Regions from separate parts of the Janthinobacterium sp. PLB04 genome, predicted to be linked through region 3. Evidence: predicted binding sites of a transcription regulator. Region 3 holds the regulator's gene; each other region holds the start of a gene.

Region 1 (5,527 bases), 840 kb from region 3:
ACCGGGCGGCAAGCGCCTGCCTGCGGCCGAATTCATCAAGGGCTTCCCCCTCGAAGGCAAGCGCTTCGCCTGACTTCACCGGGTTGCACCGCGCCATCATGCCGATGGCCATAAAAAAAGGCTTGCCGCGGCAAGCCTTTTTTGTATCCAGCCACAGCGCTTAGCGGCGCTGCACCTTCATCAGGCGTGCGCCCACGGACGACGACAGGCTGACTTCGAAACGGCCACCGGCCGGCACGGCGCTCACGTCGACATTGGCTTTGCCACCCGTCAAGTCACTGGCAACCACCGTCTTGCGGCCATCGGCAGCCACGTACATGACGGCGGCATACGGTTCCGCCTCGGCATTCCAAACCAGCACCAGTTGGCCGCCGCTTTGCGTCGCATCAAACGTGGCATCGTTGGCGGCAGCCTTGCTGCGGCGCGCCGGGCGTTCCAGCTTGGCTAAAGCCTTGCCATTTGCCAGCACTTGCACATCGCTGATTTCGCCCGGATTGGCGAAGCTGACGCGGAAGTGGCTCATGGCGTTGCCGCCATGGTCGGCCACGGAGACGCCATCGAAGGGCAAGTCGATAGTCTGTCCGGACGCCGTCAACACGCGCAAGGTATAAGCATGGCCACTGCCGCTGGCAGCGGCGCCGATGCGCGCCGACGAGGCAACGGCTGGGCGCAAGGCCACGCCGGCTGGCGTGATGCGGCCGGAAATGGTCAGATAGCCGTTCTCGGCCACGGACATGCTGGCGGCCAGCACATTGCTGCCCGTCCCCTGCGTGCTGCGTTTTTCCAGGAATTGCTGCACCCGCGCATAGCTGTAGTCGGAGAACCAGGCGCCGCTGCAATAGCTCATCACGTCTTTCATCGGCGTGCTGCCATAGACTGCCTTGCTCAGCTGGCCGATGCTGCCCGCATAGTTGCTGTTATACAGGGGTTGCGGACCCAGATTACCATCCGCATACGGGTAATCGGCAGCGGCGCCGGCCGGGCCGCCGCAGGCAACGTGCTGCAGCGAGTGGTTGTGGCCCAGCTCGTGCACGAGCGTGGTCAGCCATTCAGGCCATTGATTGCCGAATGGATCGACCGATGCGATGCTGTTGAAGCGGGCATCCAGGCCGATGGCCGACGTGAAGTCGCTGCCGCTGCTGCGCTGGTTGATGTAGGCCAGGCCGGCGGCGCGGGTGGAAGACATTCTCGGCACGAAACCATAGTAATAGGCGCCGCTGTCTTCCAGCGCGCGCTTGTTTTCCAGCTTGCCCAGGGTATCGCTCCACCAGCTGTCGGCCGTGCTGCTGCCTGGCATGCTCAGCGCGGCGCGCGTAGTGATGCTGATATTTTCCGTCGCATACGGATACACGCGCAACAGCGCAGCGCGGATCACCTCGGCGTCCGGCAGTTGCGCCACGCCATCGTCGGTGCTCAAGGGAACGAGCACCAGACGGATTCTGGCCAGGCTGGCCACCATGGGTGCCGCTTCCTGGCTCACTTGCACGCCGTCATTGCCGACGGCCGTCACGCGCACGCGCACGCCGGGCAAGATCCAGCCGGAGGGCAGGACGGCACTGAAATTGCCATTGAAACTGTCATCGTTCTTCGTCGTCGGCAAGAGCGCCGGCCCCGTCATTGCGATGCTGCCCAGGTTGCTGCCATTGGCGGCGGTCGCATTCAAGGTCACGGCCGGGCTGGCCTGGCCCGCCTGCGTGGCCAGCACGGACACGCGCACGGCGGCCGGCTTGCCACGCGTCAGGCGCAAGGCCGTATTGCTGGCGTTCAAATTCAGCACTTGCGCGAAATCAATGCTGCCCAAGGTAAAGGCCGACACCGTGCCCGCATTCACGGCGATGCGCGAAGCGGCCGACAGCATCACATTGCCCGTTGCCGAGGCTGGCGCGGACAGCAGCAGCTGGCTGGCACTGGCGCTGACGATGACGGCCGGCGTATTGCCCACCGAAGCCGAGCTGACCTGGTCGAGATTGCTGCCCTGCACCGTCACCGACAAGGTCGCGCCGTTGACGGCCGACGTGATTGACGTCACTGCCACGCTGGCCAGGACCGTGTACGCGTCGCTGCTGATCACATCGTTGTAGGGACCGCGCACCGTCAGCGCGCCTGTCGCTGCACCCGCAGGCACCACCACTGTCACGCTGCTGGCCGTCTGGCTTTGCGGCGTTGCCGCCGCGCCATTGCCAAACTGTACTGCCGTCACGGCGCCCATGCCGCCGCCCGTGATCGTCACGCTGGAACCGACACCGCCCGTCGCCGGCGCGACGCTGCCCACGCTCAGCGGCAGGTACACATTGACGTTATAGCTGGTGGCCGCCGTACCGCTGGCGCTGACCAGGCTCAAGGCACCCGTGACGGGCACGCCAGGCATGGCCAGGGTCACGCTGGTCTCGCTGGCGGCGCTGGTGGCAACGGTCACGCCGCCCACCTGGAAGGCCGTCACGCGGCTCAGATTCGTGCCCGTGACCACCAGGCTGCCGCCCACGGCAACATTCGCCGCCGAGACGGCCGTCACGGCAGGAATCAGGACGGGCGTGCCCGAGGTGGTCGCCACCACCGTGTCGCCACCACCGCCACCACCGCCACCGCAGGCGGACAGGCCCAGCACGACAAACAATGCTACGAGCAGATGGTTTTTCATGGCTGGCAACCATGTTTGTGCAGCGCGATGCCGGGGAGGACACGAGATAAATGTGACATATTGGTGACTTTTGGTGAGAATTTAATTTCTAAGAACCAATATTATGGGTTAATTCGATTCCCAAAGACAACTATTAATGCTTTTGATTCAATTGGTTTTGATAATAGTTAAAATATCTGCTTGGCAAACTTTATTCTGAGTACTATTTCCCTCACTCTGTATTGCCTTAAATCAAAATTAATTTCCTTTGCAGCTATTGCCATTCAATTCATTAAAAATATGCTGAGGCAGCACAAATAATGTGGAAATTTTTCCACAGCCTAGAGGGCGGTATTCTTCTGCCAACTTTGGCGGAAGAATTAACGTTTTGAGTAAGATTTTCAGGAATGTAATTTTCAGCGGCAGGCGTGGCAGGAGGCGATGTGTTGCAAGAAGGCCAGCCGTGGGGCGTACGGCCGCTTTTGCTTAAAACCAAAGCAGCCTGATGCCGTATAATTTTAGACCCGGTGAAATCAGGCGATTGCCACCTTCTGCCTGCCCTACCCGGCCGGCACTCTCCGTCAGCTGATCCTGCTGGCCCGCATCCGCCTCGTACCAGTCTTGTCGCCGCGCCGCCGCCCGTTTGCCTATTGAAAGCATGAAATGAACGATACCGTGATCCCCGCCATGTCCCCGACCGAAGCCACCTTGCGCGCCATTCTGGCGCAGCGGATCATGATCCTCGACGGCGCCATGGGCACGATCATCCAGCAGTACAAGCTCGACGAAGAAGCCTACCGTGGCGGTCCCGCCGGCCGCTTCATCGATTTCGCCGCCCCAGCCGACAGTGGCGCGCGCGAATTGTTCGTCAAGGGCAATAACGAGCTGCTGACCCTGACGCAGCCGCACATCATCCAGGAAATCCACGAGCGCTACCTGGCGGCCGGCGCCGACCTGATCGAAACGAATACCTTCGGCGCCACGACCATCGCGCAAGACGATTACCACATGGCCCACCTGGCCTATGAAATGAACGTGCAGGCAGCCAAGCTGGCGCGGGCCGCCTGCGACAAGTACTCCACCCCGGACAAGCCGCGCTTCGTCGCCGGCGCCCTGGGCCCCACGCCGAAGACGGCATCGATCTCGCCCGACGTCAACGACCCGGCAGCGCGCAACGTCACCTTCGACCAGCTGGTGGCCGCCTACCTGCAGCAGACGCAGGGCCTGGTGGAAGGCGGCGCCGACGTGCTGCTGGTGGAAACCATTTTCGATACCCTGAACTGCAAGGCGGCCCTGTTCGCCATCGACCTGTTCTACGAGCAAAACCCGGATGTCGTGCGCCTGCCGCTGATGATTTCCGGCACCGTCACGGACGCCTCGGGACGCATCTTGTCGGGCCAGACCGTGCCCGCCTTCTGGAATTCCGTGCGCCACGCAAAACCGCTGACCATCGGCCTGAACTGCGCGCTGGGCGCCGCCCTGATGCGCCCGTACGCGGAAGAGCTGGCCAAGATCGCCGACACCTTCGTGTGCATCTACCCGAATGCGGGCTTGCCCAATCCCATGAGCGACACGGGTTTCGACGAGTTGCCAGCCGACACGTCCGCCCTGCTGCGCGAATTTGCCGACGCGGGCTTCTTGAACATGGCGGGCGGCTGCTGCGGCACCACGCCCGAGCACATCGCCGCCATCGGCGCATTGCTGTCGAAAAACACGCCGCGCACCGTGCCGGCCCCATCGCACGACTTGCGCCTGGCGGGCCTGGAGCCGTTCGTCGTCAATGACGAGTCGCTGTTCGTCAACGTGGGCGAGCGCACCAACGTCACGGGCTCGAAAGCGTTCGCGCGCATGATTCTCAACGAGCAATACGACGAAGCGCTGTCGGTGGCGCGCCAGCAAGTGGAAAACGGCGCGCAGGTGATCGACATCAATATGGATGAAGCGATGCTCGATTCGCTGGCCGCCATGACGCGCTTTTTGAACCTGATCGCCTCGGAACCCGATATTTCGCGCGTGCCCATCATGGTCGACTCGTCGAAATGGTCCGTCATCGAAGCAGGCCTGAAATGCGTGCAAGGCAAGGCCATCGTCAACTCGATTTCCATGAAGGAAGGCGAGGAAGAATTCCTGCGCCAGGCAAAACTGTGCCGCCGCTATGGCGCAGCCGTCATCGTCATGGCCTTCGATGAAAAAGGGCAAGCCGATACCTTCGAGCGCAAGATCGAGATTTGCGCCCGCGCATACCATTTATTGATCGATGCGCTCGACTTCCCGCCGGAAGACATCATTTTCGATCCGAACATCTTTGCCGTCGCCACCGGCATCGAAGAGCACAACAACTACGCCGTCGACTTCATCAACGCCACGCGCTGGATCAAGGAAAACTTGCCGTACGCGAAGATCTCGGGCGGCGTGTCGAACGTGTCCTTCAGTTTCCGCGGCAACGATCCAGCCCGCGAAGCCATCCACACCGTCTTCCTGTACCACGCCATCAAGGCCGGCATGACCATGGGCATCGTCAACGCCGGCATGGTGGGCGTGTATGACAACCTGGACCCGGAATTGCGCGAGCGCGTGGAAGACGTGGTGCTGAACCGCCGCGAAGACTCGACCGAGCGCATGATCGAATTTGCCGGCACCCTGAAGGCGGGCGGCAAGGCCGAGGCGCAAACCCTGGCCTGGCGCGAAGGCACCGTACAGGAGCGCCTGTCGCACGCGCTGGTGCACGGCATCACGCAATTCATCGTGGAAGACACGGAAGAGGCGCGCCAGGAATTGCTGCACAATGGCGGGCGCCCCATCCACGTGATCGAGGGCCCCTTGATGGCCGGCATGGACGTGGTCGGCGACCTGTTTGGCCAGGGCAAGATGTTCCTGCCGCAGGTGGTGAAATCGGCGCGCGTGATGAAA
Region 2 (5,527 bases), 2.0 Mb from region 3:
ATGCCGCAAAATTCCAGCGTCGTCTTGCGCAGCTGGTGGATGCCGGGCATGCGGTAGACCCAGCGGAAATACCAGGGCGGCGTATCCATCGTCACCAGCAGCTGGGCCGTGCGGCCTTTCAGCAGTTGCGCCGGGAAAGCCTTGCCGGGCCGGTACTTGAAAGCGTAGCCGGGCAGGAAGACGCGGTCGACAAAGCCTTTCAGCAGGGCCGGCGCGCCGCCCCACCAGATCGGGTAGGCGAACACCAGGTGCTCGGCCCAGCTGATGGCTTCCTGCGCCGCCAGCAAGTCCGCTTCCAGCGGCTGCACCTGGCGGTAGCCTTCGTGCAGGATGGGGTCGAAGTCCAGCTGGCCTAGGCGCAGTTCGCGCACGCAGTGGCCTGCGCTGCGGGCCGTGGCGGCATAGGCATCGGCCAGGGCGGCGCAAAAGCTGTCGCCCGACGGATGGCCTAGGAGTATCAAAATGCGCTTGGGTGTCGTCTTGGTCATGATGCAGGCTGTCCGTTAAAGAAGAGCTTGCATGCTAAAGCCTACCCCTGAGGGCAGAGTCAAGCGGCCTCTTGCAGACGCTGCTGCGCCAGGCAGTCGCGGATTTCCGTGTCGATGTCGGCCAGTTGCGCATCGAGCTGGCGCAGGCGGGCGATATCCTGCCGCACCTGTGCGCGCTTGGCGGCGATGTGCTGCGACAGGGCGGCCCAGTCGGTATCGTCGCCGGCCAGGATGGGCAGTAGTTCGGCCAGGCGGAAGCCCAGGGCCTGCGCCTGGCGTATCAGCCTCACTTGCGCCAGGTCTTGCTGCGTGTAGACGCGGTAGGCGCCCGAGCGGCGCACGTCGCCCAGCAAGCCCAGCGCTTCATAGTGGCGCAAGGCCTTGGGCGAGGTGCCCGCCAGGCGGGCGATTTCTCCGATGTACATGCTGGTCCTTTGTTGAGCTGAGCTGCGGCGCACGCAGTGTAGCGCAGGTGGCTTGCCAGGCGCTGCGCTGCGCGCTGCCTCAGGACGCTTTGCGCGGCGGGACTTTCTTCGCCGTGCACTCGGCGCAGGTGCCGTACAGCGACAGCGCGTGCTCGTGCAGCACGAAGCCCCGCTCGGCGGCGATCTCGTTCTGGCGCAGTTCAATGCCTTCGTCGACGAATTCATCGACCTTGCCGCAGCCTGTGCAGACCAGGTGGTCGTGGTGCTGGCCTTCGTTCAGTTCGAACACGGCGTGGCCGGATTCGAAGTGCCGGCGAAACAAAATGCCCGCTTCGGCAAACTGCATCAGCACGCGGTAGATGGTGGCCAGGCCCACGTCGATTTTTTCGGCCAGCAAGAGTTTGTAGACATCGTCCGCACTCAGGTGCTTGATCGTGCCTTCTTGAAACAGCTGCAGAATCCGCAAGCGGGGGATGGTTACTTTCAAGCCCGATTCACGCAGTTCCCTCAATATATCCATGTCTCCCATTCCTTTTTGTAGTCGCTTGAGCGAGGTAGTGCATTATATCGCAAATGATAATCATTACTATTCTCATTTGTATTGTGCGGAGTGGAAATATTATGCTGGCTAGCCGACCGGCAGACCAGTGACATCGGCGCAAGCGTCGATTGCGTTGCACGCATCTTGCGTTGCAATTGCAAAACCAACGGTGATATCGCTACACTGTGCAGCAAGGAATAACAATGGGGCAGGAAGATGGACCGATTTGATGCGATGCGCATTTTTACCCGCATCGTCGAACTGCGCAGTTTCACCCAGGCGGCGCATGACCTCGGCTACCCGAAGGCGACCGTCACGCATGCGATCAAGCAGCTTGAAGCGCGGCTGCGCGTGCGCCTGCTGCAGCGGACCACGCGGCAAGTGACGCCCACGCCCGATGGCGAGGCATATTACCAGCGCTGCGCGCGCCTGCTGGCGGACCTGGAAGAAACGGAAGCCGTGTTCAGTTCGGCGGCCCAGCAGCCGGCCGGCAAGCTGCGCATCGACCTGCACGCGACCCTGGCCATGCATTTCGTCATGCCCGTGCTGGACCAGTTCTGCGCCCGCTATCCGCTGATCGAACTGGAAATCGGCATGGGCGACCGCCTCGTCGACCTGGTGCGCGAAGGCGTCGATTGTGTGCTGCGTGTGGGCGAGCTGGGCGATTCGTCCATGGTGGCGCGCCGTGTGGCGTTGCTGGAGCAGGTGACGTGCGCCAGCCCCGCCTACCTGGCCGCGCACGGCACGCCGGAGACTCTGGCGCAACTGGATGGCCACCGCGCCGTCAATTTCTTTTCCACCCAGACGGGCAAGGTCTGGCCCTTCGATTTCAAGGCGGACGGCCAGCGGCACAGCGTGGCCTTGCCGGGCACCGTGTCCGTCAACAGTGCGGACGCATACCACGCCTGTTGCCGCGCCGGCATGGGCTTGATCCAGGCGCCCCGCTACCATCTGCAGCGGGCGCTGGCGGCCGGCGACCTGGTGGAAGTGCTGCGGGACTTGCGGCCCGACCCGTTGCCCGTGTCCGTGCTGTATCCCCACCACCGGCAATTGTCGCCCCGTGTGCGCGTGTTTGCCGACTGGGTCGCCAGCCTGTTTGACGGCGTACATTGATACGTATGCGTGCGCTGCGCTGCCGCATTTTCTTGACCTGGGCAAAGGAAAAAATCCCTCTGATGATGCCATCTAGCACTATTTGATGTGGATCAAAGTTTTTGTTGCACTGCACTCTTAGACTTCGCAGCGTTACTTAACGACATTAACGACAGAGGGAAATAAAATGAAAAAGTCCGCAACTGCAGCAGCAATCGTCCTGGCCGCCATCGGCGCATTCGCCGGCAACGCAATGGCACAGGAAAGCCCATGGCTGGTCCGTGCGCGCGCCGTGCATATCGATCCGGCCAACAAATCTGCTCCTGTTGGTGGCGTCGGCGCATCCGACCTGATTCACGTCAGCAGCAAGACGATTCCTGAAATCGATATTTCCTACTTCTTCACGCCAAATATCGCTGCCGAGCTGATCCTGACTTATCCGCAAAAGCATGACGTCACCTTGTCCGGCACGAAGATCGGCAGCTTCAAGCATTTGCCGCCGACCCTGTCGCTGCAATACCACTTCATGCCTGAAAAACAGTTCAGCCCATACGTGGGTGCGGGCGTGAACTACACGAATATCTCGGACGTGAAATTGCTGAACGGCGCCGGCCGCCTGGAACATGACAGCTGGGGCTTCTCGCTGCAAGCCGGTGTCGATTACAAACTGGACAAAAACTGGTCCTTGAACTTCGACATCAAGAAAGTGCAGATCCGCAGCGACGTATTGGCCGGTGGCGCCAAGATCAGCGAAGTCAAGGTGGATCCACTCCTGATCGGCGTCGGTGTGGGTTACCGTTTCTAAGCATGGCATGACGGCGTCCACGCGGCGCGGGCAATAAAAAAACGGCCAGGTGTGAACCTGGCCGTTTTTTTTGCGTGCAGCGCTTTGCTTTATTTTTTCAGCGTCTTTTCCAGCGCCAGCTGGTAGTCCGTCTTTTCGTAGCCGGCCAGGTATTTGTTGGTCGCGTCGAGGAAGGCGCGCGAGCGGTAGGCCGCTTCCAGGTCCTTGACCCATGGCTTGGCCTTGTCGGCCGTGCGGATGGCGACCAGGTTGATGTAGCTGTCCGAGATCTTTTCCACGGCGAGGGCCGACGTCAGCTTCATGCCGGCGGCCAGGGCGAAGTTACCGTTGACAAAAGCGTAGTCGGCGTCGGCCAGCGAACGTGGCAGCTGCGCCGCTTCCAGCGGCACCAGTTTCAGCTTCTTCGGATTTTCCAGCACGTCGCGCTCGGAAGCGCGCAGCGGATCGACGTTCGGTTTGAGCTTGATCCAGCCCATCTTGGCCAGCATCACCAGCGCGCGCGCCTGGTTGGTCGGATCGTTCGGCATGGTGATGGTGGCGCCGTTCTTCACGTCGGCCAAGGACTTTTGCTTGCCGCCGTACAGGCCGATCGGCATGGTCGGCACGGTGATCAATGAGCTCAGTGGCAGCTTGTTATCGGTGGCGAACTTGGTCAGATACACGATGTGCTGGAATACGTTGGCGTCCAGCGAACCTTCGGCCAGCGCGTAGTTCGGCTGCACGTAGTCGTTGAATTCCACGATCTTGACCTTGTAGCCCTGTTTTTCCAGGATAGGCTTGATGCCCAGCTTCAGCTGGTCCGAATACGGGCCGGAGCTGGTGCCGATGACGAGTTCTTTCGGGTCCTTGGCGTGGGCGGCGCTGGCGAAGGCCAGGCTGGCGGCGGCCAGGAGCAGGTTGCGGCGAATGTGGTTCATGCTTTTCCTTGTACTGAAATACTGAATATGAATTAACGTTTGTCGAGGCGCTTGGCGATGCGCGTGCCGGCGAACTGGATGGTTTGCACCAGCACGATCAGGATGGCCACGGTGGCGACCATGATGTCCGTCTCAAAGCGGTAGTAGCCGTAGCGGATGGCCAGGTCGCCGATACCGCCGCCGCCCACCACGCCGGCCACGGCCGAATACGACAGGAAGCTGATCGACAGCACGGTCAGGGCCAGCACGAGGCCGGAGCGCGCTTCCACCAGCAGCACGCGGAAGATGATCTGCATTTCCGACGCGCCCATGGCATGCGCCGCCTCGATCACGCCGCGCGGCACTTCGCGCAGGTTTTGTTCCACCAGGCGCGCCAGGTAGGGAATGGCGGCGAAGGACAGCGGCACGCTGGCTGCCAGCGGACCGATCGAGGTGCCGGCGATGACGCGCGTAAACGGCGTCAGGGCGACCAGCAGGATGATGAACGGGAAGCTGCGCACGGTATTCACCAGCCAGCCGAGGATCGTCGACAGCGGACGGTTTTCCAGCGACTGGCCTTCCGAGACGAGGAACAGCAGGATGCCCAGCGGGCCGCCGATCAGGATGGCGGCGGTCAGGCCGATGCCCAGCATCGTCATGGTCTGGCCCAGCGCCACCCAGATTTCCGGCAGCAGGTTGATGACGTTATTGATCGATTCTTCAAACATGTGTTGCATCCTTCCATGCGGTGGCTTCAAACGCCTCGGTGCCGTAATAAGCCAGCTCGCGTCCCAGCGCCGTCTTGCGCGGGGTGGCCGTGTCGCTCAAATCGAATTGTTCGGCGATGGCGCCGTTTTCCACGACAGCCACGCGGTTGCAGATGGCGCCCAGCACCGACAGCTCATGGCTGACGATGACGATGGTCACCCCCAGGCGTGCATTGATGTCGCGCAGGGTGTCGAGCAGGGCGCGCGTGGTTTCCGCATCCAGCGCGGATGTCGGCTCGTCGCACAGCAGCACGTCCGGGTGGCTGGCCAGGGCGCGGGCAATGGCCACGCGCTGCTTCTGCCCGCCGGACAATTGCGCCGGATAGCTGTGCAGCTTGTCGGACAGGCCCACCAGCGCCAGACATTCCTCGACGCGGGCGGCGATCTGCTCGCCCTTGGTCGTGCCATGGATTTTCAGCGGGAAGGCGACGTTGTCGAAGACGCTGGCGTTTTGCAGCAGGTTGAATTGCTGGAAAATCATGCCGATGTTCTGGCGCGCGTCGCGCAATTCGC
Region 3 (5,527 bases):
GGGTCGTACCCTGAGGGTACGACCCCGGCCTTTATCTCTTGGGTTCAAACGAGCTTAATCCTTCAGCCTGGACAACCAATCCGTCGCCGCCGCCAGCGCCTGCTCCAGTTCCTGCGCCGTGTGCGCCAGCAGCGCCGGCACCTCGTCCAGGCGGCCCGCGTCGATGGCTTCCTCGGTGGCGAACGCGGCGCGGATCAGGCGTTTCGTGCCCAGGGTGCCCACGGAGCCGCGCACGCCGTGCAGGATGCGCGCCACGTCGCTGTGGCGGCCCGATTGCAACGCTGTTTCGGCGTCGCGCACGGGCGTCATGCCCTTGTTCAGCGCGTCTTCCACCATGCGCCGCAGCACGCCGCGCCCCTTCGCGTCGCGTCCCATCACGCGCATCAGCGGCGCCATGGAAAACACTTCTTCATCGGCGACGCGTACCGGCTCGGCCGCCTGCACTTGCGGGCGCTTGGGCAGGTGGCGCAGGATGACTTCCATCATCTCTTCCACCACCACGGGCTTGGCGATGAAGTCGCTGATGCCGGCCGTCATGCAGCGCTCGCGCTCGGACGCCAGCACGCCGGCCGTCATGGCGATCACGGGCAGGTTCAGGCGCAGTTCCGTGCGGATGATGTGGGTGGCGCTGAAACCGTCCATGACGGGCATCTGCATGTCCATCAGCACGATGTCGTAGCGCAGCGCTTCCGTGCGCAGCCGTTCCACGGCTTGCAAGCCGTCGCCCACCACGTCCAGGGTGGCGCCCATGTGTTCGAGGATGCCGCGCGCCACGGCCTGGTTCAAATGATTGTCTTCCACCAGCAGGAAATGCACGCCGGCCAGTTCCGTGCCCAGCGGCTGGTGCAGGATGCGCTGCTCGCCGCCGTCATTCTTGGCGATCAGCGCCTGGTGCAGGGCATCGAACAGGCTGGAGCCCGTGATCGGCTTCATCAGCACGACATCGGCCTCGGCCGCGCTGGAGATTTCCTCCAGGTGGTTGCGGGCGAAGGCGTTGACCATCACCACGATGGGCTGGCGCTGGCCGCTGGCCGCCTGGCGGATGGCCTTGGCCGTGGCCAGTCCGTCCATCACGGGCATGTGCCAGTCGGCCAGCACCACGTCATACGGCTGCTGCTGCGCCAGGCGTTCGCGGTACAGTTCGATGGCGGCAAAGCCGGAGTCCACTTCGTCGGCCAGCCAGCCCCACGCCTCGATCAGCTTGACGATCAGTTCGCGCGTGGTGCGGTTGTCGTCGGCCACCAGCAGGCGCAGCTGGCCCAGGGCCGGCGTGCGCCGCGTTTCGGCCGGCTGCGCCAGCATCTCGAAGGGCACGCTGAACCAGAAGCGGCTGCCCTTGCCTTCGCTGCTGGCGACGGCGATGTCGCCGCCCATCATGTGGATCAGCTGCTTGCTGATGGCCAGGCCCAGGCCCGTGCCGCCGAAGCGCCGCGTGATGCTCTGGTCGCCCTGCGAAAACGCGGCAAACAGCTGCTGTTGCTGCAGTTCCGTCATGCCGATGCCCGTGTCGCGCACTTCGAAGCGCAGCCAGGCGCGCCCGTTTTCGCTCTCGGCCAGGCTGACGGCCACCACCACTTCGCCGCTCTCGGTAAACTTGATGGCGTTGCCGGCCAGGTTGACGAGAATTTGCTGCAGGCGCTGGGCGTCGCCCACGAGGCGCCGCGGCACGTCGGGCTCGACGGCGATGGCCAGTTCCAGTTCCTTTTCGCCCGCATTCATCGTCATCGTCGTGGCCAGGGTATTCATGACTTCGTCGAGGTCGAATTCGACGGGTGACAATTCCATGCGGCGCGCCTCGATCTTCGAATAGTCGAGTACATCGTTGAGGATGCCCAGCAGCGACTGGCCCGCCACTCTGACCATGGTCAGGTACTTGCGCTGTTCCGTGTCGAGCCTGGTATTGCCCAGCAAATACACCATGCCCAGCACGGCATTGAGGGGCGTGCGGATTTCATGGCTCATGTTGGCCACGAAATCGCTCTTTGCGCGGTTGGCCGCCTCGGCCCGGTCGCGTTCCTGCTCCAGCTCCGCCGCGCGCGCTTCGAGTTCCTGCTGCAGGCGGTCGCGTTCGCTCATCAGGCCATTGAACGCTTCCGTCAGTTCGCCGATCTCGTCGCGCTGCTGTACCGGCACGGGGGTGAAACGGCTGCCGCTGGTGCGCAGGGCCAGCAGGGTGTCGCGCAGGCGCACCAGCGGCGACAGCAGGCGTACGGTGACCAAGCCCAGAACAAAGGCGGCCAGCAGCGAAGCGAGGATGCTCCACAGCACCAGCCGGTACAGTACGCCATCGAACGGTTCGAAGGCATCCTCGACGGGCAGCGAGGCGGCCAGCAGCCAGTTCACGGATTTCAGGCGCTTGAAGCTGTTGACGGCCGTGATGCCGCGGCTGTTGGTGCTGACCATGCTGCCTTCGCCATCCTCCTTCAGCAGCTGGGTGGTCGTCAGGTTGGCGTTCGGCTTGCGCGGCTGCAGCAAACGGCTGGTATCGGGGTGCAGCACATAGCGCGGCACGGCGCCGCGCGTGAGGATGAAGTAATAGCCGCTCTTGCCGATCTTTTCCGAGCGCAGGCGGCCCAGCAGATTGTCCTTGTACAGGCGCAGCACGCCGATCACCACGCCGGCCACCTGGCCATCGGCGGCCAGCACGGGCGCCACCATCTGCACGATGGGCATGCCGCTCGACTTGCCCAGCATCGGCTCGGTAATCATGGGCTGGCGCGTGCGCAGGACGGTCTGGAAATACTCGCGCTCGGCGACGTTGATGCCGGCGCGCCCCGCCACTTCCGGCATGTCGGCCACGATGGCGCCATGCGCATCGAGCACCAGCACGTCGTCGAACAGCACCAGCATCGAGCGGCGCGCATAGTATTCGCGCAGTTTGGCGGGCTGGGCGATCAGTTCCGGCGGCTGCTGCCTGGCCGTCAGGGTGACAATCTGCAGCAGCATGCCCAGCTTGTCGTCGAGCTCGGCAGCGGTGCGGCTGATCAGGGATGACTGCTGGCTCAGCAGTACTCGGGTGAAGTCGTCGCGCATGTGCTGCACCTGGATCATGGTGACCAGCGCGATCATGGCGATCGAGGTCAGGCTGGTGGCCAGCGCGACTTTTGCTTTAATGCCGAGAGGCTTCATGATTTCCTTTTCAGTGCCGGGCGGCACAGGCGGCAGATAATGCTGTCAGGAATTTTCCTATCAATACCCCAGCTTGGCAAGCGCCGCCGCGCAAATTGCCCGCCCCGTATGGGCTTTTGACGATGTTGCCATATAATTAAAGGCTGGACGTCGTTTATTCGCCGAATTTACGGTGAAATTGGCATACGGCAACCCTGTATGCAGCTGTATGCAGTAAACTTGTTGTTGCATTTTCTAAAAGGTACCGACATGACTGAAGCGCTACTCACTCCCACCTTGCCCACCGTGAACGTGGAGGCGTTGCGTGCACGATGCTCGACCTGCAGCATGCATCAATTGTGCCTGCCGATGGGCCTTGATGTGGGCGACATGGATAGGCTGGACCAGATCATCGGCCGCCGCCGCAAGATCGTGCGTGGGGCCTCGCTGTTCCGCATCGGCGACTCGTTCCAGAACCTGTACGCGATCCGCCTGGGGCACTTCAAGACCTACCAGATCAATCCGGGTGGCGAAGAGCAGGTGACGGGTTTCCAGATGGCCGGTGAACTGCTGGGCATGGATGCCATCAGCGCCGACCGCCACCACTGTAATGCCGTGGCGCTGGAAGACAGCGAAGTGTGTGAAATTCCGTTTTCCAGCCTGGAACAATTGCTGGGCAATATGCCGACCCTGCTGCGTCATTTCCACCGCATGATGAGCCAGGAAATCACGCGCGAGCAAAGCGTCATGCTATTGCTGGGCAATATGCAGGCGACCCAGCGTTTTGCCGCCTTCATCGTCAACCTGGCATCGCGCTATGAAGCACGCGGCTATTCGGGCAGCAATTTCCAGCTGCGCATGTCGCGCGAGGAAATCGGCAACTACCTGGGTCTGACCATCGAAAGCGTCAGCCGCTTATTGTCGAAATTCAAGAAGGAAGGCTGGCTGCGCGTCTCGAACCGCGAGATCGAAATCCTGCAGCCGGCCAAGTTGAAAGCCATTACGGCCGGTACGGACACCTGCAAGTAACAGCACCGTCAAAACCTGCTGCGCGTCGCGCTTTGCGGCCTGCGATGCTCGCTGGATCGGCGCGCCCGTGCATAGCACAGCTGCGCTTCTCAACCACAAATCACTGCCGCTCGCGACGGTTTTCCCGGCGCTGTACGTTAAAGCTCTTCATCCGCGTGCAGCGCGATGCTGCGTTGCAGGGGCCAGGTCCAGATGCCGGACAGGCGCCACTCGCGTTTGTCGTTTTCCACCAGCACTTGCCAGCGGCTGCGCTCGAGCATCGGCAGTGCTACGGAAAAATTGCCGGCCGCATCGGGCTGCACCAGCAGCTTGATATCCTTTTCGGGCAGGGTCGCATGCGCCAGGTGCAGCTGCAGCGGCGCCTGATAGGCCTTGCCGAAGCTGTGCACGGAACCACTGAGGCGCGCTGCAGCCACGTCATATGACAGGCGCGTATCCATGGCCAGGTCGCTGGCGATCGTGTCGCGCTTCAAATCCTGGTTGATCGCCTTGCCCTGCTTGTAATAATCGCCCACCACCAGCGCATCGGGCTGCGTAAACGCGATATAGCCCATGAAGCTGCCGACGACCACGGACAGGCCGGGACCGATCATCAGCAGCCATGGCCAGCGATGCTTGTACCACGGTGCAACGGGTGCTTGCAGTTTCAGACTGTCGGACATGATATTTCTCCTGTTTGATCAGCCAGCCCCCGCATGGGGACCGGCCTTCCTGCAACTTCGTGGCGGCGGCGAGGGCACCCGGTCCCCGTCCGCCTTTCCTTGTTAACGTGGCACGATGAATACCGCGCTTTCACGCACATGCAGCGATGGATCGTCCAGCGATTGCAATTCGATCGCAATCTTGTTCGAGCCCTTCTCGCCGACGCCGTGCGGCACGCGCAGGCGGATCGGCCAGCCCAGCGTTTCCGTCGGCTGCAAGGTCACTTCTTCGCGCGTCAGCAAGGTCAGGCCCGGCAAGCCGGAAGCGCTGATTTTAAAATGCTGGCTTTGCTCGGACGTATTCATGATCTGCAGGCGGTAGACGTTTTCGATCATGCCGTCCTCCACTTCGCGCCCCATCGAACCGCGATCGCGGATCACGTCCATTTTCAGGGGCGTGCGCAGGGCCAGCGAGGTACACACGGCGATGATGATCAGGGCCAGGATGGAAGTGTAGATCAAGACGCGCGGGCGCATGGCGCGCTGGCGTATCTGCTTCGAATTGAAGTTGTTTTCCATCGCATGGTCGGTGCTGTAGCGTATCAGGCCACGCGGCCGCTCGACCTTGTCCATCACGCTGTTGCAGGCATCGACGCAGGCGGCGCAGCCGATGCATTCATACTGCAGGCCGTTGCGGATATCGATGCCGGTCGGACACACCTGCACGCACAGGGTGCAGTCGATGCAAT
Region 4 (5,527 bases), 690 kb from region 3:
GCTCGATGCCCCGCCGTTCATGCTGCTGGCCCGCGAGGAAGAGGTGACGGTGCAGGCGGGCTCGCGCATCGGCATTTCCAAGGCGATGGACACGCCGTGGCGTTTCGTGCTGGCCGGTTCGCGCTATCTGAGTAAACCGATGCGCGTGCCCGCCATCTAGCTGCGCTGGCGCCGCGAGGCATCCTTGGCGCCAGGCCGGCCGGGTATGCCGCGTAGCGGGCTGCGCGGCGCGCGCCGGTCCGTTCCCGCGACGGGGCTGGCCGGATGCCGGAATGCCTCGTCTTCGGTGTGGCCTGTCGGCGCGGCGGGCAGCTCGTCCAGGGTGAACACGGCCACGGCCGCCGACAATTTGACGGCCTGGTCCTGCAAACTGGCCGCTGCCGCCGCCGCCTGTTCCACCAGGGCCGCATTTTGCTGGGTGACGTCATCCATTTGCGCGACGGCCTGATTCACTTCCGTGATGCCCGAGGCCTGTTCCGCGCTGGCCTGTTTCACGCGCTGGATGATCTCGTTGACTTGCTGCACCGAGGCAACGATGGCGTCCATGCTGTCGCCCGCCTGCTGCACGGCCACGCTGCCGCCATCGATGGTAGTGACCGAGGTGGCGATCAGGGTCTTGATTTCCTTGGCCGCCTGGGCCGAGCGCTGCGCCAGGGTGCGTACTTCGGACGCCACTACGGCAAAGCCGCGGCCCTGTTCGCCCGCGCGCGCCGCTTCCACTGCCGCATTCAGCGCGAGGATATTGGTCTGGAAGGAAATACTATCGATCACGCCGATAATGTCCACGATCTGGCGCGAATTGGCCCGTATTGTCGCCATCGTCGTCACGGCTTGCTGCATCGACTCGCCCCCTTGCACGGCCAGGGTCGATGCTTGCCCCGCCAGCTCGCAGGCCAGCTGGGCGTTGTCGGCGTTGTCATTCACGGCTTGCGTCAGCGTTTCCATGGCGCTCGACGTTTCTTCCAGCGAACTGGCCTGCATTTCCGTGCGCGCCGACAGATCCAGATTGCCGGTGGCAATTTCGCGCGACGCCGTGTCGATCGATTGCACGGCGCCCATGATGGTGCGCAAGGTCTGGTTCAGGTGGGCGATGGTCTGGTCCAGCACGCGCGACGTGGCGGCGATTTCGTCATTGCCTTGCTTGGGCGCGCCGGCCATCAGCTTGCCCGCCGCCAGGTCTTGCACGGCGTCGGCAATGCCGCGGATTTCCACCAGCATGGCGCGCCGCACCAGCATGGTCACCACGATGGAGACGAGGATCGACAGCAGCACCGTCAACAGCAGGCTCCAGCCCAAGGTGCGGAATTCGGCGCTGGCCGTCGCATGGGCCTGGCTGCTGAGCGTCGTTTCCAGGGCGGACAGTTGTGTCAGCTGCGTATTGAACTGGACGAATTGGGTTTCCGCCTTGAGCATGGAATTGGTGGCGATCGACTGGTCCATCTGCGCCATTTCCATGGTTTCCAGCACCGCCTTGCGATAGCCGGCCAGGGCCGTGATGGCCGCATCGACCAGGGTGCGTTCGGCGCCCGTGGCCGTGGCGCGCAGCGTGGCCAGCTGGGTGCCGATGGCCGCATGGCGCGCCTTGATCTGTTGCTCCAGCGTATCGAGGCGGGCCTTGGCGAAGCTGCCATTCGTCCACGACAGCAACTGGTACATATTGCCGTGCACATGCCTGGCCTCGCCTAGTACGTCGGCGGCCGCCTTCAAATGCGTGATGCGTACCCGTACCATGTTTTCCAGCGAGGCATTTTGTCGCACCATGCCATACCAGGCGCCGGTCGAGCTGAGTATCAGCAGCAGCAGGACCAGGGTGGGCGCCAGCAATAATTTTGGTCCGATGCGTAATCGATTGAGCATGCTTGACTCCTGGCTATGGCTGTTTCAACCGCAGGCGGCGCGCGGCGTTCGTGCGCGCCGCCCTTGCCCTATTTCTTGTAGATCCCCGCTTCCAGCACCACATCGTTGACGCGCAGGATGTACGTGGTCTTCGGTTCGATCTTGCCGCTGGTTGGGTTCTTGTACTGGTAATCGACCCAGCCCTTGCCCTGCTTTTGCGCCAGCTCGATGATTTCACGGCGATATTTCTTGCCATTCGCGTCAGGGACATCCGTCAAATCCTTGCCCACGATGGAAGGATTGATGGGGTGGGCCAGCACGATGCCCGTCTTGATGTCGCGCATGTCCACATACAGCGAGCCCTGCACGAAGTCCGGGTCTTTCGCCGTGATTTTCTTCATCATTTCTTCCTTGCCATGCGCCTTCATGAAGGCGGCACCCCGTTCGGCCATGGCGATGGCGTCTTTTTCCGTTGGTTCAACCGCGGCGCTGACGCTGCCGCCGGCAAATGCCAGGCACAGCAGGCTACCCGTGAATAAGCGTTTCATGAAAGCTCCTTGTGGTATCGAGGGATGTGTTGCCAAGTCGTAATTTACGTCGCCGGCGGTCCCATCAAATTGCGATGGAACAAACTACAGTGTTGCTTGTAGGCAGCATGCAACGTATCGACTGCTTGTTGATATGTAGCAATTTGGTTCCAAGCAGCAAGAACTATGATGACTTTCACAGCATGCCGAGCTGGCCTGGCATGGGGGAAGAGGCCGGAATTGGCCGATATGGAGCTGGTTTCATGAAAGTTATCGCTATTTACAGGCAAGGAGCAGATCGTGTCCGCACCCATTACCGAGCCGTTTTCACCCAAGTTCAAGCCGTATACGCGGCACACCATTCAACAGGCGCGGCAGTGGGAATGGCTGCCGGAAGAGCAGCGCGAAGCCGTGCAAGTGGTGTCGCACGTCTTGCCATTTCGCACCAATGCCTATGTGCTCGATCAGTTGATCGACTGGAACAACATCCCGGACGACCCCATCTACCGCCTCGTCTTCCCGCACCGCGACATGCTGCCGCCCGAGCAGTACGCGCACTTGCGCGAGCTGGTGCTGGTGCAGCGCGACAAGGCGGCCATCGACGCCTATGTGCATGGCTTGCGCCTGGGCATGAATCCCCATCCGGCCGGCCAGATGACGCACAACGTGCCCCGGGTCAACGATGCGCCCGTGCGCGGCTTGCAGCATAAATATGCGCAAACGGTGCTGTTTTTTCCCAGCGCGGGGCAGACCTGCCACGCGTATTGCACCTTCTGCTTCCGCTGGCCCCAGTTCGTCGGCATGGACGACATGAAGTTTGATGCGCACGAGTCGCATGAGCTGGCCGCCTACCTGCAACTGCATCCGGAAGTGACGGACGTGCTGATCACGGGCGGCGACCCGATGATCATGAATACGCGGCAACTGGCTGCCTACCTGGAGCCGCTGCTGGCGCCGGGCCTGGAACATATCCAGAACATCCGCATCGGCACCAAGGCGGTGGCGTATTGGCCGCAGCGCTTTGTCTCGGACCGCGATGCGGACGACTTGATGCGCCTGTTCGAGCGCATCGTCAAGGCGGGCAAGAACCTGGCCGTGATGGGCCATTACAGCCATGCCGTCGAGTTGCGCCAGGACATCGCCCAGCAAGCCGTGAAACGCATCGTCTCCACGGGGGCCACCTTGCGCATGCAGGGGCCGCTGATTCGCCACATCAATGAAGACCCGGCAAGCTGGGCCGAGTTGTGGCAGACGGGCACGCGCCTGGGGGCGATTCCGTATTACATGTTTGTCGAACGGGACACGGGCCCGCGCGCCTATTTCGAGTTGCCCCTGGCGAAGGCGCACGAGATTTTCCAGGCCGCCTACCAGATGGTGTCCGGCCTGTCGCGCACGGTGCGCGGACCGTCCATGAGCGCGTTTCCCGGCAAGATCGTCATCGACGGCATCGTCACCATCCATGGCGAAAAACTGTTTGCCCTGCAATTTTTGCAGGCGCGCAACCCGGACTGGGTGCGCCGGCCGTTTTATGCCAAGTTCGATGCGGAAGCGACGTGGATGGACGATTTGAAGCCAGCCTTTGGCCAGGAAAAATTCTTCTTTGAAACGGATGAACCCGTGCCGCACGTGCCGCATAAAATCATCCGCCTGGCGCAGGCCGCCTGAGCATGCACGGCGCCGGCGGCTCTTCCCGTTCCGGCGTAGCCGTGTTTTGCCTCGTGTTCCTGCCGTTCGCGCTCGGGCATTACCTGTCGTGCCTGTTGCGCGGCGTCAATGCCGTGTTGACGGCGGAATTACTGGGCGCCATCGCCCTGACGCCAGCCCAGCTGGGCCTGCTGACCAGCGCCTTCTTTCTCGCCTTTGCTCTGGTGCAATTGCCAATTGGCATGGCGCTCGACCGCTACGGCCCCCGCACGGTGCAACTGTGGCTGCTGGCGCTGGCCGCCCTGGGCGTGTGGCTGTTCAGCCGGGGCCATAGCTTTACCGAGCTGATGTGGGCGCGCGCCCTGATGGGGGCGGGCCTGGGCGGCTGTTTCATGGCGGCCGTGAAGGCGATCTCGTGCGCCATCGCGCCATCGCGTCTGCCTTCCGTGCATGGCTACCTGATCGCCGTGGGTGGCTTGGGCGCGGCCACGGCCACCATGCCCGTCAAGCTGGCCCTGCACTACACGGACTGGCGCGGCGTGTTCCTGGGCCTGGCGCTGGCGGCGCTGGCCATCGGCTTGCTGATCCGCCTGCTGTCGCCGGCCATGCCCCTGCCTGCCGCGGCCATGAACAAGGTCAGCGTGTGGAGTGTCTACCGTGACCGGGCCTTTCGCCGCACCATCGCGCTGATCCTGTTGCCGCACACGGTGTTCTTTGGCGTGCAAGGCTTGTGGGTGGGGCGCTGGCTGGCCGACGTGGGCGGCATGTCCGATGACAGCGTGGCATATCTGTTGTACCTCGGCATGGCGGCCGTCATCTTCGGCGCCATCGGCATGGGCATGCTGACGGAGTGGGCGGGGCGGCGCGGTATTGCACCCATGCAGGTGGCGGGCGTGGGTATCGTCCTGTTTGTCGCCGTGCAAGTGGCGATGGCATGCAATGTGCTGCCCAGCCTGCCTTTGCTATCCGTGCTGTTTACCTTGCTGGGTACGGTGACAGGGCTCGAGTATGCGATCGTCGCGCAAAGCATGCCGGCCAGCTTGACGGGCAGGGCGGCCACTTGTCTCAATCTGCTCATTTTCACTGGCGCCTTCCTGGTGCAGGCGGGCTTTGGCTTGATCCTCGGCTGCTGGCCACTGAACAGCCAGCAGCAGTATCCGCCGCAGGCTTACCAGGCGGCGTTTGGCGTGCTGGCGGCCTTGCAACTGCCGGGACTTGCGATGTTTTTCATTCACCGCTGCTGGCGTGCCGGACCATCCGGTAAAATGGCAGCCTGCACAGCGGCAATGATCAACTCCAAGGAAGACTATGAAACTCGTTCGTTATGGACGTCCAGGCAAGGAAAAACCGGGCCTGATCGATGAAGAAGGCAAACTGCGCGACCTGTCCGGCGTGATTGCCGATATTGACGGCGCGCAACTGTCCGACAAGGCACTGCGCAAGCTGGCCAAGCTGGACGAAAAGACGCTGCCCCTGGTGCGCGGCAATCCACGCTTCGGCGTGCCGCTGGCGAAAGTCGG

What was found. The regulator FNR, encoded in region 3, switches genes on or off when oxygen is low (the NO sensors DNR and NnrR bind a similar motif). The targets are predictions, from matches to a motif close to TTGATNNNNATCAA.
Region 1: a site for FNR is predicted at 2,860-2,873, ahead of LSO07_RS04880 (IPT/TIG domain-containing protein). Genes of this name have one in related genera too.
Region 2: a site for FNR is predicted at 2,650-2,663, ahead of LSO07_RS20380 (OmpW/AlkL family protein). Genes of this name have one in related genera too.
Region 4: a site for FNR is predicted at 2,513-2,526, ahead of LSO07_RS26515 (KamA family radical SAM protein). Genes of this name have one in related genera too.

Annotation. Positions count from the first base shown of each region.
Region 1 covers NZ_CP088968.1:1,109,029-1,114,555, reverse strand. Annotated here, with positions in the region: gene fmt (methionyl-tRNA formyltransferase) at 1-73, shown strand, start outside; gene LSO07_RS04880 (IPT/TIG domain-containing protein) at 161-2,638, opposite strand; gene metH (methionine synthase) at 3,281-5,527, shown strand, end outside.
Region 2 covers NZ_CP088968.1:4,641,414-4,646,940, reverse strand. Annotated here, with positions in the region: gene LSO07_RS20400 (NAD(P)H-dependent oxidoreductase) at 1-488, opposite strand, end outside; gene LSO07_RS20395 (MerR family transcriptional regulator) at 548-913, opposite strand; gene fur (ferric iron uptake transcriptional regulator) at 993-1,433, opposite strand; gene LSO07_RS20385 (LysR family transcriptional regulator) at 1,671-2,567, shown strand; gene LSO07_RS20380 (OmpW/AlkL family protein) at 2,734-3,351, shown strand; gene LSO07_RS20375 (MetQ/NlpA family ABC transporter substrate-binding protein) at 3,441-4,268, opposite strand; gene LSO07_RS20370 (methionine ABC transporter permease) at 4,301-4,975, opposite strand; gene LSO07_RS20365 (methionine ABC transporter ATP-binding protein) at 4,968-5,527, opposite strand, start outside.
Region 3 covers NZ_CP088968.1:271,034-276,560, reverse strand. Annotated here, with positions in the region: gene LSO07_RS01090 (response regulator) at 55-3,129, opposite strand; gene fnr (fumarate/nitrate reduction transcriptional regulator Fnr) at 3,379-4,137, shown strand; gene LSO07_RS01080 (FixH family protein) at 4,275-4,799, opposite strand; gene ccoG (cytochrome c oxidase accessory protein CcoG) at 4,902-5,527, opposite strand, start outside.
Region 4 covers NZ_CP088968.1:5,997,473-6,002,999, reverse strand. Annotated here, with positions in the region: gene LSO07_RS26530 (DNA-3-methyladenine glycosylase) at 1-160, shown strand, start outside; gene LSO07_RS26525 (methyl-accepting chemotaxis protein) at 157-1,857, opposite strand; gene LSO07_RS26520 (cache domain-containing protein) at 1,926-2,384, opposite strand; gene LSO07_RS26515 (KamA family radical SAM protein) at 2,664-4,028, shown strand; gene LSO07_RS26510 (MFS transporter) at 4,031-5,371, shown strand; gene LSO07_RS26505 (fumarylacetoacetate hydrolase family protein) at 5,316-5,527, shown strand, end outside.